2 regions of the Bradyrhizobium sp. LVM 105 genome follow, and region 1 is predicted to be linked to the other one. Evidence: predicted binding sites of a transcription regulator. Region 1 holds the regulator's gene; the other holds the start of a gene.

Region 1 (5,710 bases):
AGGTGCGCTCGGGATTGGTGACGGCCTGGCGCTTGGCCGGCTGGCCGACGAGACGCTCACCGTCGTCCGTGACGGCGACGATCGAGGGCGTCGTGCGCATGCCTTCGGAATTCTCGATGACTTTGGCGTTTTTGCCATCCATCACGGCGACGCACGAATTCGTGGTGCCGAGGTCGATCCCAATGACCTTTCCCATGGTCCTGATATCCTTCTTTTTGCGGCAGGTTGGCTGGGCCCAGAAGGCACCCAAACCGAAACCCCCTAAGATCAAACATCCGCGATATTGCGATGATTGAGGCTCATATAGGAGGGGGGGAGGGGCCCGCAAGGACCGAAGCTACGTTTCTGCGGCTAAAACGTCGGGTTTTGGAAGAACATATTCGGGCTTCACCGCACTTGCGGGTGAGGAATTATTAACAGGTTCGGGCTTCGGCAAGCCCCCTACCGCAAGCCCGTCCGCCCTGTTGCCGCAAGCCCAAACCCGCTAAAAGGCGGACCGGCCGGGCAGCCGCCACAGCCGCTTCGCGCGACAAAGCGGCCCGGTGGCCGACCATCGAACGGCCTCAATGTGAACCAATCAGAGTGCCCATGAAGCTGATCCGCCCCCTCGCCGCGCTCGCCCTTCTCGCCGCCTCGGCGCTCCCGGCCCTCGCCGCCGACGCCGTGTTTCCGCCCGGCTTGCGCCTCGGCATGGTGCCGCTGGTCGGTCTCAGCACGGCCAAGACCTTTCCGGGCTTCGAAAGCGAGGACGGCAGCGTCAAGGTGCTGGTCACCGAGCTGCCGCCGGCCGCCTATGGCGAGGTCGTGAGCGCCTTCAATTCCAATCCGGCCGGAGCGAACGGCGTCAAGCAGGACAAGGTCGAGACCCCCGCGGGCCTTGCCTATTTCACCACCGAGAGCGGCAAGGCCGGCGACACCCCGGTGAAGCGCTATTCGATGATCGTGCCGGGCGCCGGCTTCTCCGGCTATGTCGCGGTGCAGGTCCCGGAGAATGCGACCAAGATCTACACCGACGAGGCGGTGCGGCAGATGTTCGCGACCGCCACCACCCGCAAGCAGGTCTCAGCCGAGGAGCAGATCGCGCTGATGCCGTTCAAGATCACCGATCTCGCCGACTTCAAGGACGTCCGCACCCTCGCGCCGGGCTCCAGCATTATCCTCGCCGACGGCAATGAGAGCGCAGGCTATGAAGCGAAGCCGTTCATGATCCTCGGCCTGATCGGCGCCACCCCGCAAGCTGCCGACGACCGCGCCCGGTTCGCCCAGGAGGCCGCGCTGCAGATCCCCGGCGTGCGCGAATCCCGCGTCACCATGTCGGAGCCGATCCGCATCAACGGCCAGCAAGGCTTCGAAACCCGGATCGACGGCGTCAGCGGCAAGGACAAGACGCCGGTGACCGTGGTGCAGTGGATCCGCTTCTCGAGCGGCGGCGCTTCGCTGCGCATCATCGCCAGCGCCCCGCGCGACCAGTGGCAGGCCGCCTTCACCCGCTTCCGCGCCGTGCGCGACGGGATTCAGCCGAAGGGGTAGCTGCGTCTGCGAACGAGATGCGCTCCCTCCCCCGCTTGCGGGGGAGGGCTGGGGAGAGGGTGTCTCCGCAAAGGGACAATCACCCGGAGGATAGAACCCTCACCCGGCGCGCGGGACGATGCTTCGCATCGCCCGGACGCGCCGACCTCTTCCGCAACGCGGGAGAGGTGCACCAAGCGCGTGGCGAGCGCTTAGCCGCTCACCAGTACCGGCCGCATTTTCGGGCTTCTGTTCGTGTACGAACGGAACTAGGCTTCCCCTATTGGATCATCCCAAGGGAGGCGAATGATGCTGGATCGGCGGCAGGTTTTGGAAATGCTTGGAACGACGGCGCTGGCGACCCTCGCGCCGAGCGCGTTGCTCGCAGCGACATCCATCAAGCCGGATGACGCCTCCGCGCTGCTCGTAATCGACGTGCAGAACTGCTTCCTGCCTGGCGGCAGCCTCGCGGTGAAGGAAGGCGAACAGGTGGTGCCGGTCATCAACAAGATCTCGAAGGCGTTCGCGAACGTGGTGATGACGCAGGACTGGCACACGCCGGGCCACGTTTCGTTTGCCTCAGTCCACTCGGGCAAGAAGCCGTTCGATACCGTCGACCTTCCCTACGGCAAACAGGTGCTGTGGCCTGATCATTGCGTGCAGGGCACCGACGGCGCGGCGCTGTCCAAGGACCTTGCGATCCCGCACGCCGAGCTCATCATCCGCAAGGGTTTTCACAAGAACGTCGACAGCTATTCGGCCTTCCTCGAAGCCGACGGCAAGACCTCGACGGGCCTTGCCGGATATTTGAAGGGACGCAAGATCAAGCGCGTCTTCGTCGCAGGGCTTGCGACAGATTTCTGCGTTGCCTGGACGGCGCTCGACGCGCGCAAGGCCGGCTTCGAGGTCTATGTGGTGGAAGACGCCTGCCGCGGCATCGACACCCAGGGTTCGCTCGCCAAGGCCTGGGCCGATATGGCCAAGGCCGGCGTGAAGAGGATCCAGTCTGCGGATATCGCGGCGGGTGCGTAAGCGACGCACAACACTGCAAGACCCTCATCCTGAGGAGCGCGCTACTTCGCGCGCGTCTCGAAGGATGAAGGCCCCCGCTGCGGCGCCCTGGCCTTCATGGTTCGAGACGCCGCGCAAGAGCGCGGCTCCTCACCATGAGGGTTGAAACTCAATTGGCCGCGCTGCTCGATTCGTTGTTGTTGTTCGCCGCAGGCGCTGGCTTCGCGCCGCCCTTGGCGACGCCGACCAAAGCCGGCCGCAGCACGCGGTCGCCGATGGTGTAGCCGGCCTGCATGATCTGGACCACGGTGCCCGACGGCACCGACGGATCAGGCACTTCGTACATCGCCTGGTGGAAGTTCGGGTCGAACTTCTGGCCCTGCGGATCGAGCTTCTTCACGCCATGCTTTTCCAGCGCGCTATGCAGCGCGCGCTCGGTGAGCTCGACGCCCTCGATCAGCGAGGTCAGGCCGGGATCGGCGGTGGCACGCGCCTCGGCCGGAACGGCATCGAGCGCGCGCTGAAGATTGTCGGCGATGTCGAGCACGTCGCGGGCAAAGCCGGTGATGCCGTAGAGGCGGGCGTCAGCGACTTCCTTGGTGGTGCGCTTGCGCAGATTCTCCATCTCGGCCAGCGTCCGCAGCATGCGATCGCGCGCCTCGGCGACTTCCTTTTGCAAGGTCTCGACCGAGCCGGGCTCGGGATCGTCGGGCATGATGTAGGGCTTTGACACCACGGGCTCGCCAGTCGGCGCGGCCGCGTCTTCGGGTTGCCGGTCATGATCGGTCATCGGCTAAATCTCGAACTCGTTTCCAGGGATTGTTGGCCCGGATATCGTGCTTTGAGCAGCGAAAATCAAGCGCCCGTGATCGGAAGCAGACGCCGGTCAGCCCCCCAAGAGGCGGCTGACGATGCGGGCGGCATAATCCACGGTCGGGATCACGCGGGCATAATTCAGCCGCGTCGGACCGATCACGCCGAGGACACCGACGATGTGGCCGGCGGCATCCCGATAGGGCGCGATGATGGTGGAGGACCCCGACAGCGAGAACAGCTTGTTCTCGCTGCCGATGAAGATGCGCACGCCCTCGGCCGTCTCGGCCCGGCCGAGCAGATCGATCACGCCGCGCTTGGTCTCGAGATCGTCGAACAACAGGCGCACCCGCTCCAGATCCTCCAGCGCGTGCAGATCTTCGAGCAGATTGGCGTGGCCGCGCACGATGAGCTGGCGGTCCTCGTTCTCGCCGCCGGACCAGCTGGCGATGCCGGCAGAGATCACCTTCTGTGCGAGCTGATCGAGCTCGGCGCGGGCCTCGCCCAGCGCCGTCTCGAGCTCGAGCCGCGCCTCGGCCAGGGTTCGGCCGCGGATTCGCGCGTTGAGGAAATTGCCGGCCTCGGTGATCGCCGAGGAGGGAACTCCAGGGGGCAGCGTCAGAACGCGATTCTCGACCTGGCCGTCCTCGCCGACGAGGATGACCAGCGCTTTCTCCGGTTCCAGGCGGACGAATTCGATGTGCTTGAGCCGCGCATTGGATTTTGGCGTCAGCACCACCGCCGCGGCGCGGGTCAATCCGGATAGCCGCGTCAGCGCCTGGTCCAGCGCCGCCTCGACCGAGTGCGCCTGGCCTACGGACGTGAGCTGGCTCTGGATCGACTGCCGTTCGGCCTCGTTGAGGTCGCCGACCTGCATCAAGGCATCGACGAAGAAACGCAGGCCGAGTTCCGTCGGCAGCCGGCCGGCCGAGGTATGGGGTGCATAGATCAGGCCGAGCTGTTCCAGATCGGCCATGACGTTGCGGACCGAGGCCGGCGACAGCGGCATCGCGATCAGGCGCGAGATATTGCGCGAACCCACGGGCTCACCGGTCGCGAGATAACTTTCGACAATTTGACGAAAGATGTCGCGGGAACGCTCGTTGAGCTGGGCGAGGCCTGCGCGCGGCGCGATCAGATGGATCGGATCGTGATGGGCCACAGCGGTAACTCCTCTCAGATCCTCATAATTTGTCTATCCGGGGCGCTTCTGACAAGCGTGGCGTTCGCCGGCGCGGAATCAGGGGCCGAATAAGCCCTTGCCGCCCACCTTCGCCCCACCTACAAGCACCGCCAACAGCCTTTCCCGTGAGTTTTGGAGGATTTCCCAATGCGGCCAAGCCGCCGTGCGCCCGACGAATTGCGCCCCGTGACGCTGGAGCGCGGCGTGGTCAAATATGCGGAAGGCTCCTGCCTGGTGAAGTTCGGCGACACCCATGTGCTGGTTACCGCCACGCTGGAAGACCGCCTACCGCCGTGGCTGAAGGGCCAGGGCCGCGGCTGGGTCACCGCCGAATACGGCATGCTGCCACGCGCCACCTCGGAACGCACCCGCCGCGAGGCCGCCGCGGGCAAGCAGAGCGGCCGCACCGTCGAGATCCAGCGCCTGATCGGCCGCTCGCTGCGCACCATCGTCGACCTCGAGGCGCTCGGCGAGCGCCAGATCACGGTCGATTGCGACGTGCTGCAGGCCGACGGCGGCACCCGCACGGCCTCGATCACCGGCGCCTGGGTCGCACTTGCCGATTGCGTCAACTGGATGAAGGCGCGCAACATGATCAAGGCCAACGTCATGCGCGACAACGTCGCCGCGATCTCCTGCGGCATCTACAACGGTACGCCGGTGCTCGATCTCGATTATGCCGAGGATTCGGAAGCCCAGACCGACGCCAATTTCGTCATGACCGGCGACGGCCGCATCATCGAGGTGCAGGGCACGGCGGAACGCGAACCGTTCACGGAAGGCGAGTTCCTGGCGCTGATGGCGCTGGCCCGCAAGGGCGTTGCGCGTCTCGTGGACTTGCAGAAACTGGCTGTGGCGTAGTCAATAGGCCCATGCACCGCCGAATCACCGGAAAGCTCGTCATCGCCACCCACAATCCCGGCAAGCTTGCCGAGATGCGGGAGCTGTTGGCGCCCCACGGCGTCGAGGCGGTGTCGGCCGGTGAACTCGGCCTCGGTGAGCCGGATGAGACCGGCAACGATTTCCGCAGCAACGCCGCGATCAAGGCGATCGCGGCGGCGCAGGCAACCAGGCTGCCCGCCTTCGCCGACGATTCCGGCATCGTGGTCGACGCGCTCGACGGCGCCCCCGGCATCTACAGCGCGCGCTGGGCCGGCCCCACCAAGGACTTCAACGCGGCGATGGCGCAGATCG
Region 2 (5,710 bases), on a different contig from region 1:
GGCCTTGGGCGACAGCTTCATCTGGGCGGAGGCGACCTCGGGTGAAGCTGCCAGCAAAACCGCCAACAGGGCTGTCGAACAAACCAGAAGCGCGCGCATCGACGACATCCTCAAGCAATCAGAATCGGCGCCACCGTAGTGGGTTTTGGCCGTGGGTTGAATCGGAAAGCGGTATCCATCGTTCCCAAAAAGAAGGCCGCCCGGAGGCGGCCTTCACAACATTGTCGTGCAAGGATGGACTTAGAAGCCGCCCATGCCGCCGCCGGCGGGCATGGCGGGCGGGGCTTCCTTCTTCGGCGTCTCGGCGACCATGGCCTCGGTGGTCACCAGCAGGCCGGCCACGGAGGAGGCGTCCTGCAGCGCGGTGCGCACCACCTTGGCCGGATCGATGATGCCCTTCTCGACCATGTCGACATAGTCCTCGTTCTGGGCGTCGAAGCCGAAGGTCTCGGACTTGTTCTCCAGGATCTTGCCGACCACGATCGAGCCTTCCACGCCGGCATTCTCGGCGATCTGGCGGATCGGGGCTTCGAGCGCCTTCAGCACGATGTTGATGCCGGCCTGGACGTCGGCATTGGCGTTGGTGAGACGTCCCACCGCCTTCCTGGCGCGGAGCAGCGCGACGCCGCCGCCGGGGACGATGCCTTCCTGCACCGCGGCGCGGGTGGCGTTGAGGGCGTCCTCGACGCGGTCCTTCTTCTCCTTGACCTCGATCTCGGTCGCGCCGCCGACGCGGATCACCGCGACGCCGCCGGCGAGCTTGGCGAGGCGCTCCTGGAGCTTCTCGCGGTCGTAGTCCGAGGTGGTCTCCTCGATCTGGGCCTTGATCTGGCCGACGCGGGCCTCGATGTCGGGCTTCTTGCCGGCGCCGTTCACGATGGTGGTGTTCTCCTTGTCGATCACCACTTTCTTGGCGCGGCCCAGCATCTTGACCGTGACGTTCTCGAGCTTCATGCCGAGGTCTTCGGAGATGAGCTGGCCGCCGGTCAGTTTCGCGATATCCTCGAGCATGGCCTTGCGGCGGTCGCCGAAGCCCGGCGCCTTGACGGCGGCAACCTTGAGGCCGCCGCGCAGACGGTTGACGACCAGGGTGGCGAGCGCCTCGCCCTCGACGTCCTCCGCGATGATGACGAGCGGCTTGCCCGACTGCACCACCGCTTCCAGCACCGGCAGCATGGCCTGCAGGCCCGAGAGCTTCTTCTCGTGCAGGAGGATGTAGGCGTCCTCGAGCTCGGCGGTCATCTTCTCGGGGTTGGTGACGAAGTAGGGGCTGAGATAGCCGCGGTCGAACTTCATGCCCTCGACGATGTCGACTTCGGTGTCGAGCGACTTGTTCTCTTCGACGGTGATGACGCCCTCGTTGCCGACCTTCTGCATCGCCTGGGCGATCATCTTGCCGATGGCAGCATCGCCGTTCGCCGAGATGGTGCCGACCTGGGCGACCTCGGAGGAGGCCGCGACCGGCTTGGCGCGCTTCTCGATGTCCTTGACGACGGCCAACACCGCGCTGTCGATGCCGCGCTTGAGGTCCATCGGGTTCATGCCGGCGGCAACCGCCTTGGCGCCCTCGCGCACGATGGCCTGGGCCAGCACGGTCGCGGTGGTGGTGCCGTCGCCGGCGAGGTCGTTGGTCTTGGAGGCGACCTCACGCACCATCTGGGCGCCCATGTTCTCGAACTTGTCCTCGAGCTCGATCTCCTTGGCGACGGTGACGCCGTCCTTGGTGATGCGGGGCGCGCCGAACGATTTCTCGATGACGACGTTGCGGCCCTTCGGGCCGAGCGTCACCTTGACGGCGTTGGCGAGAATATCGACGCCGCGCAGCATGCGATCGCGCGCGTCTCCGGAAAACTTGACGTCTTTGGCAGCCATTTCTGCAGTCCCTCGTGTTTCGTGATGTGTCTGCCGCTGGCTCGTCGCATCGCTTCCGGGATCGCAAGATCGAACCCGGCGGAATAATGGATGCCCGGATCGCCTGGATCCGGGCATGACATTCAGCGGCTGTTCAGGCGGATGGCCTTAGGCCAGAACGCCCATGATGTCCGACTCCTTCATGATCAGGAGCTCTTCGTTGTCGATCTTGACCTCGGTGCCCGACCACTTGCCGAACAGCACGCGGTCGCCGACCTTGAGGTCGATCGGGGTCAGCTTGCCGGTCTCGTCGCGGCCGCCCGGGCCGACGGCGACGACCTCACCCTGGGACGGCTTTTCCTTGGCAGTGTCCGGAATGATGATGCCGCCCTTGGTCTTTTCCTCGGCGTCGATACGTTTGACCACGACACGGTCATGCAGCGGACGAAATTTGGATTTAGCCATGACGTTTCCCTTTGGAGGCTCGCTTCGGAAGGAGTGGAAGTGGGTGCGGCGGCGCTTCCGTCCATCCCCTATCCCAGGGTTCGAACGGCGCGCTTAGCAATCGGGCTTTCCGAGTGCTAATAGTGGGCTCGGAAATATGGCTTGGCCGCGATCCTGTCAAGCAAAGGTGGTTAAGCGATTGGTGAGGCGGATATAGGATGGTGGCATTGGAAACTTGTTCGGGGCGCCGACGTATCGAAGGACGTCATTGCTCCGGCAGCTTTTTTGCGCTTGGCTGCGTGAGGGGTGCGGCCATGGTCTTGCTTGGGGGAATGCCATGATCAGTTCAGCTCACGCGCGCACGGTTGCCAATCTGGCGGCCGCCTCTTGTCTGGCGCTGCTGCTGGGTGCCTGTGGCGGCGGCATGAGCCTGCCGTCCTTCTCGTCGTCCGCGCCGCCGCCCGAAGCGGAGCCGGGCGTCGCCCCGGAAATGCCTGCGACCATTCGCGCCGACGAGATCGTGGGCCGCTGGGGGCTGGCCTCGTTCCAGAACCCGGCCGACCGCGCCCGCACCGAGGCGGCAGCCCGGGCCCAGTGCAAGAATCCCTACGTGATCACCGCCGGTTCCTCCGGCGGCGTGATCATGCATCTGGCTGACCAGGCGACGCCCCAGGAGCTGCGGCTGAAGGGCTCGCCGAGCGGCAAGAACTACATCGGACCGGCGGGGCCGACCCCCGGCGAGCAGGACCGCGAAATCGTCTCCTTCGACGGCCGCGTCCTGATCACCCGCTTCATCGACAAGGACGCCGCCACCCGCTACGGCAACATGGTCTACATCCGCTGCGCACCGAGGGCTTAGTTTCTCCGTCATTCCGGGGCGGTCCGCAGGACCGAACCCGGAATCTCGAGATTCCGGGTTCACGCTTCGCGTGCCCCGGAATGACGAGGTGAAATAGAATCTCAAAACGAAAACGCCGGCCTCAGGCCGGCGTTCTGCTTTGTCCGTATCCCGCGTCCGCTCAGTCGAACAGCGCGTCGATGTCGTCCTGCGAGGCGTGGCCGACGTCGCCGTTGAGCTTCGGGCCGTTGAGAAGCTTTTCGTCCTCGCTGCGATTGTCCACCTGCGGCGGCACGTGGGACTTGATCGCGTCGACGCCGCCCCAGATGTCCATCATCGCATTGATGTGCTGCTCGATGAACTTCATCGTGGTCATGACCTTGCTGATGCGCTGGCCGGTCAGGTCCTGGAAGTTGCAGGCTTCGAAGATCGAGATGACACGTTCCTGGATGTCGTCGGCGAGCCGCTTCTGCTGGTCGATCGAGTCCACCTTGGACATGGCGCTGGCGGCCTGGTCGATCGATTCCGCGGCTTCGAGGATCTGCTGCGTCGCCTGCTCGGTGCCGCCGACCACCGCGCCGAGCTCGCCATTGACCTTGGCCATTTCGCCGCCGTCAAAGCTCTTGCCGTGCAGCGTCGCGATTTCGCGCTTGGTGCGGTCGATGGCGTCATGGATGAGGTCGAGCTCGACCTTCAGCTTCTCGCACTGCTCGATCTGGGCCCGATAGGTCTCGAGCATCGTGCGCGCCTCGGAAAGCTCGTGGGCGGTGGAGGCGTCGATCGCCGCCATGGCCGCGCTACCGGACAGCGGGGCCGCCGTGATGCCCTTCGCCATCTGCGCGCGGATCGCGCGTAGCTCGGCCATGATCTCGCTATGCATCGGGATTGCCTCTTCGGTTACGTCCAAAATCGGCATCTCGCCACCAGCGATGTCCTCGACGCGAAAACGTTTGCGGTGAACAGCCATCAGGATACTCCCCCCACCTCACTCACGCGTCTTTGTAGGCAGAAGCGATTTAACACGAAGTTCACAGCCGGAACTGTTGTGCTGCGTCGCGCGCCGCGGTGCAAAGAAGCGATTAACCATGGCCGCGCCGCGTTCATCGAAAATAAACGCTGATCGCCAAATTGCCGCTTCGCTCGCGACGTGGTGAATCCAAACACGCTTTCCGTTTACCAAACAAAACGCCTTTTGCCTTTTATTGACCACGTCGAAGGGCGCGGACCAGCCACCAGCTCTCCACGACGCATGTGATCTAGACGAAACAGTACAGAGTACGTCGATGTTCAAGAAAATGTCTGTCGCGCTGCTCGGCAGCGCTTGCACCTTCATTGTCGGCGCTAACGAGGCCGGCGCCTTCGACAACACCGTGCCGAACGATCCGCCCGCGGTGCTCTATGCGCCGCAGGTGCCGCCCGCGCCGGTGCGCGTCGCCTCCAATTCGAACATGGGCGGCGGTTTCATCGAATTCCTGTTCGGCGACGGTCCCGGCCGCGGTCCGGCCTACGCGCCCGAGCGGCCGGTGTATCAGCAGCAGCCGGCTTATTACGATCAGCGCCGCCTGCCGCCGATGGGCGAGCCGCAGATGCAAGGTGGATATCAACAAGGCGGATATCAGCAGGGCACGCTCCAGCAGGACGCGGTCGATCCGCGGCAGCGTCAGTTCGATCCGAAATTCGAGAAACAACTCGTTGACTATAGCGGCAAGGAAAGTCCTGGCACGATCGTGGTCGATACTCCGAACAAGTTCCTCTATCTCGTCGAGGGCAACGGCCGGGCGATGCGCTACGGCATCGGCGTCGGGCGCCCCGGCTTCACCTGGTCCGGCGTGAAGTCGATCACGGCCAAGCGCGAATGGCCGGACTGGACGCCGCCGGCCGAGATGCTGGCGCGCCGGCCGGATCTACCCCGGCACATGGAGGGCGGCCCGGAGAATCCGCTCGGTGCCCGCGCGATGTATCTGGGCTCGACGCTCTATCGCATCCACGGCTCCAACGAGCCCTGGACCATCGGCACCAATGTCTCCTCCGGCTGCATCCGCATGCGCAACGAGGACGTCATCGACCTCTATGGCCGCGTCAATGTCGGCACCAAGGTCGTGGTGATGTGAAGCGTCATACGCTCGATGCAGCGATCAAATCCGATTGCCGCGCCGACCCGAAATGCGCCTGAAGGGTCATGACTGCTGACGGTGCCGCAACCCGAGACGAGGGACAGCGGAGCGCCGACGACGAGTTGACGAGGCCGGATGCGGTGCGCGAGCCGAGCGGTTCAAGCACCGCACCGTCAGCTCCGCCTTCCTGATGCGCTCGTGCAGTCCCTCCAACTCGTACAATTCGGTGATGAGATGTGTTGTGACGTCGCTCAGGCTTGCAATGCGCTGCTGAAGTGGACTCATTCTCGAAACCCTTCGACTTTAGCCAAGAGAGGCAGCCACGACGTGTGGCAAGCAACGTGTTCGCCCAGTTGAACACCTATGTCCAAATTTGGAAATCCGGGAGTCTACGTGCGGCACGTGTCAGAGTGCGATTTCGTTGTGTATGGTGAAGTCAGGCGCGTCTCGTGACGTTCTGCTC

What was found. The regulator HrcA, encoded in region 1, represses chaperone genes, less so after heat shock. The targets are predictions, from matches to a motif close to GTTAGCACTCNCNNNNNGNGAGTGCTAAC.
Region 2: D6B98_RS37340 (co-chaperone GroES) is a predicted target of HrcA. The motif match lies at 2,409-2,437, and genes of this name have one in related genera.

What each region holds. Positions count from the first base shown of each region.
Region 1 covers NZ_QZMV01000003.1:156,173-161,882, reverse strand. The annotation lists gene dnaK (molecular chaperone DnaK) at 1-196, opposite strand, end outside; gene D6B98_RS10370 (hypothetical protein) at 589-1,530, shown strand; gene pncA (bifunctional nicotinamidase/pyrazinamidase) at 1,819-2,541, shown strand; gene grpE (nucleotide exchange factor GrpE) at 2,690-3,310, opposite strand; gene hrcA (heat-inducible transcriptional repressor HrcA) at 3,407-4,495, opposite strand; gene rph (ribonuclease PH) at 4,664-5,377, shown strand; gene rdgB (RdgB/HAM1 family non-canonical purine NTP pyrophosphatase) at 5,389-5,710, shown strand, end outside.
Region 2 covers NZ_QZMV01000031.1:18,451-24,160, reverse strand. The annotation lists gene D6B98_RS37350 (hypothetical protein) at 1-99, opposite strand, end outside; gene groL (chaperonin GroEL) at 241-1,872, opposite strand; gene D6B98_RS37340 (co-chaperone GroES) at 2,020-2,316, opposite strand; gene D6B98_RS37335 (hypothetical protein) at 2,633-3,154, shown strand; gene D6B98_RS37330 (protein phosphatase CheZ) at 3,315-4,100, opposite strand; gene D6B98_RS37325 (L,D-transpeptidase) at 4,417-5,244, shown strand.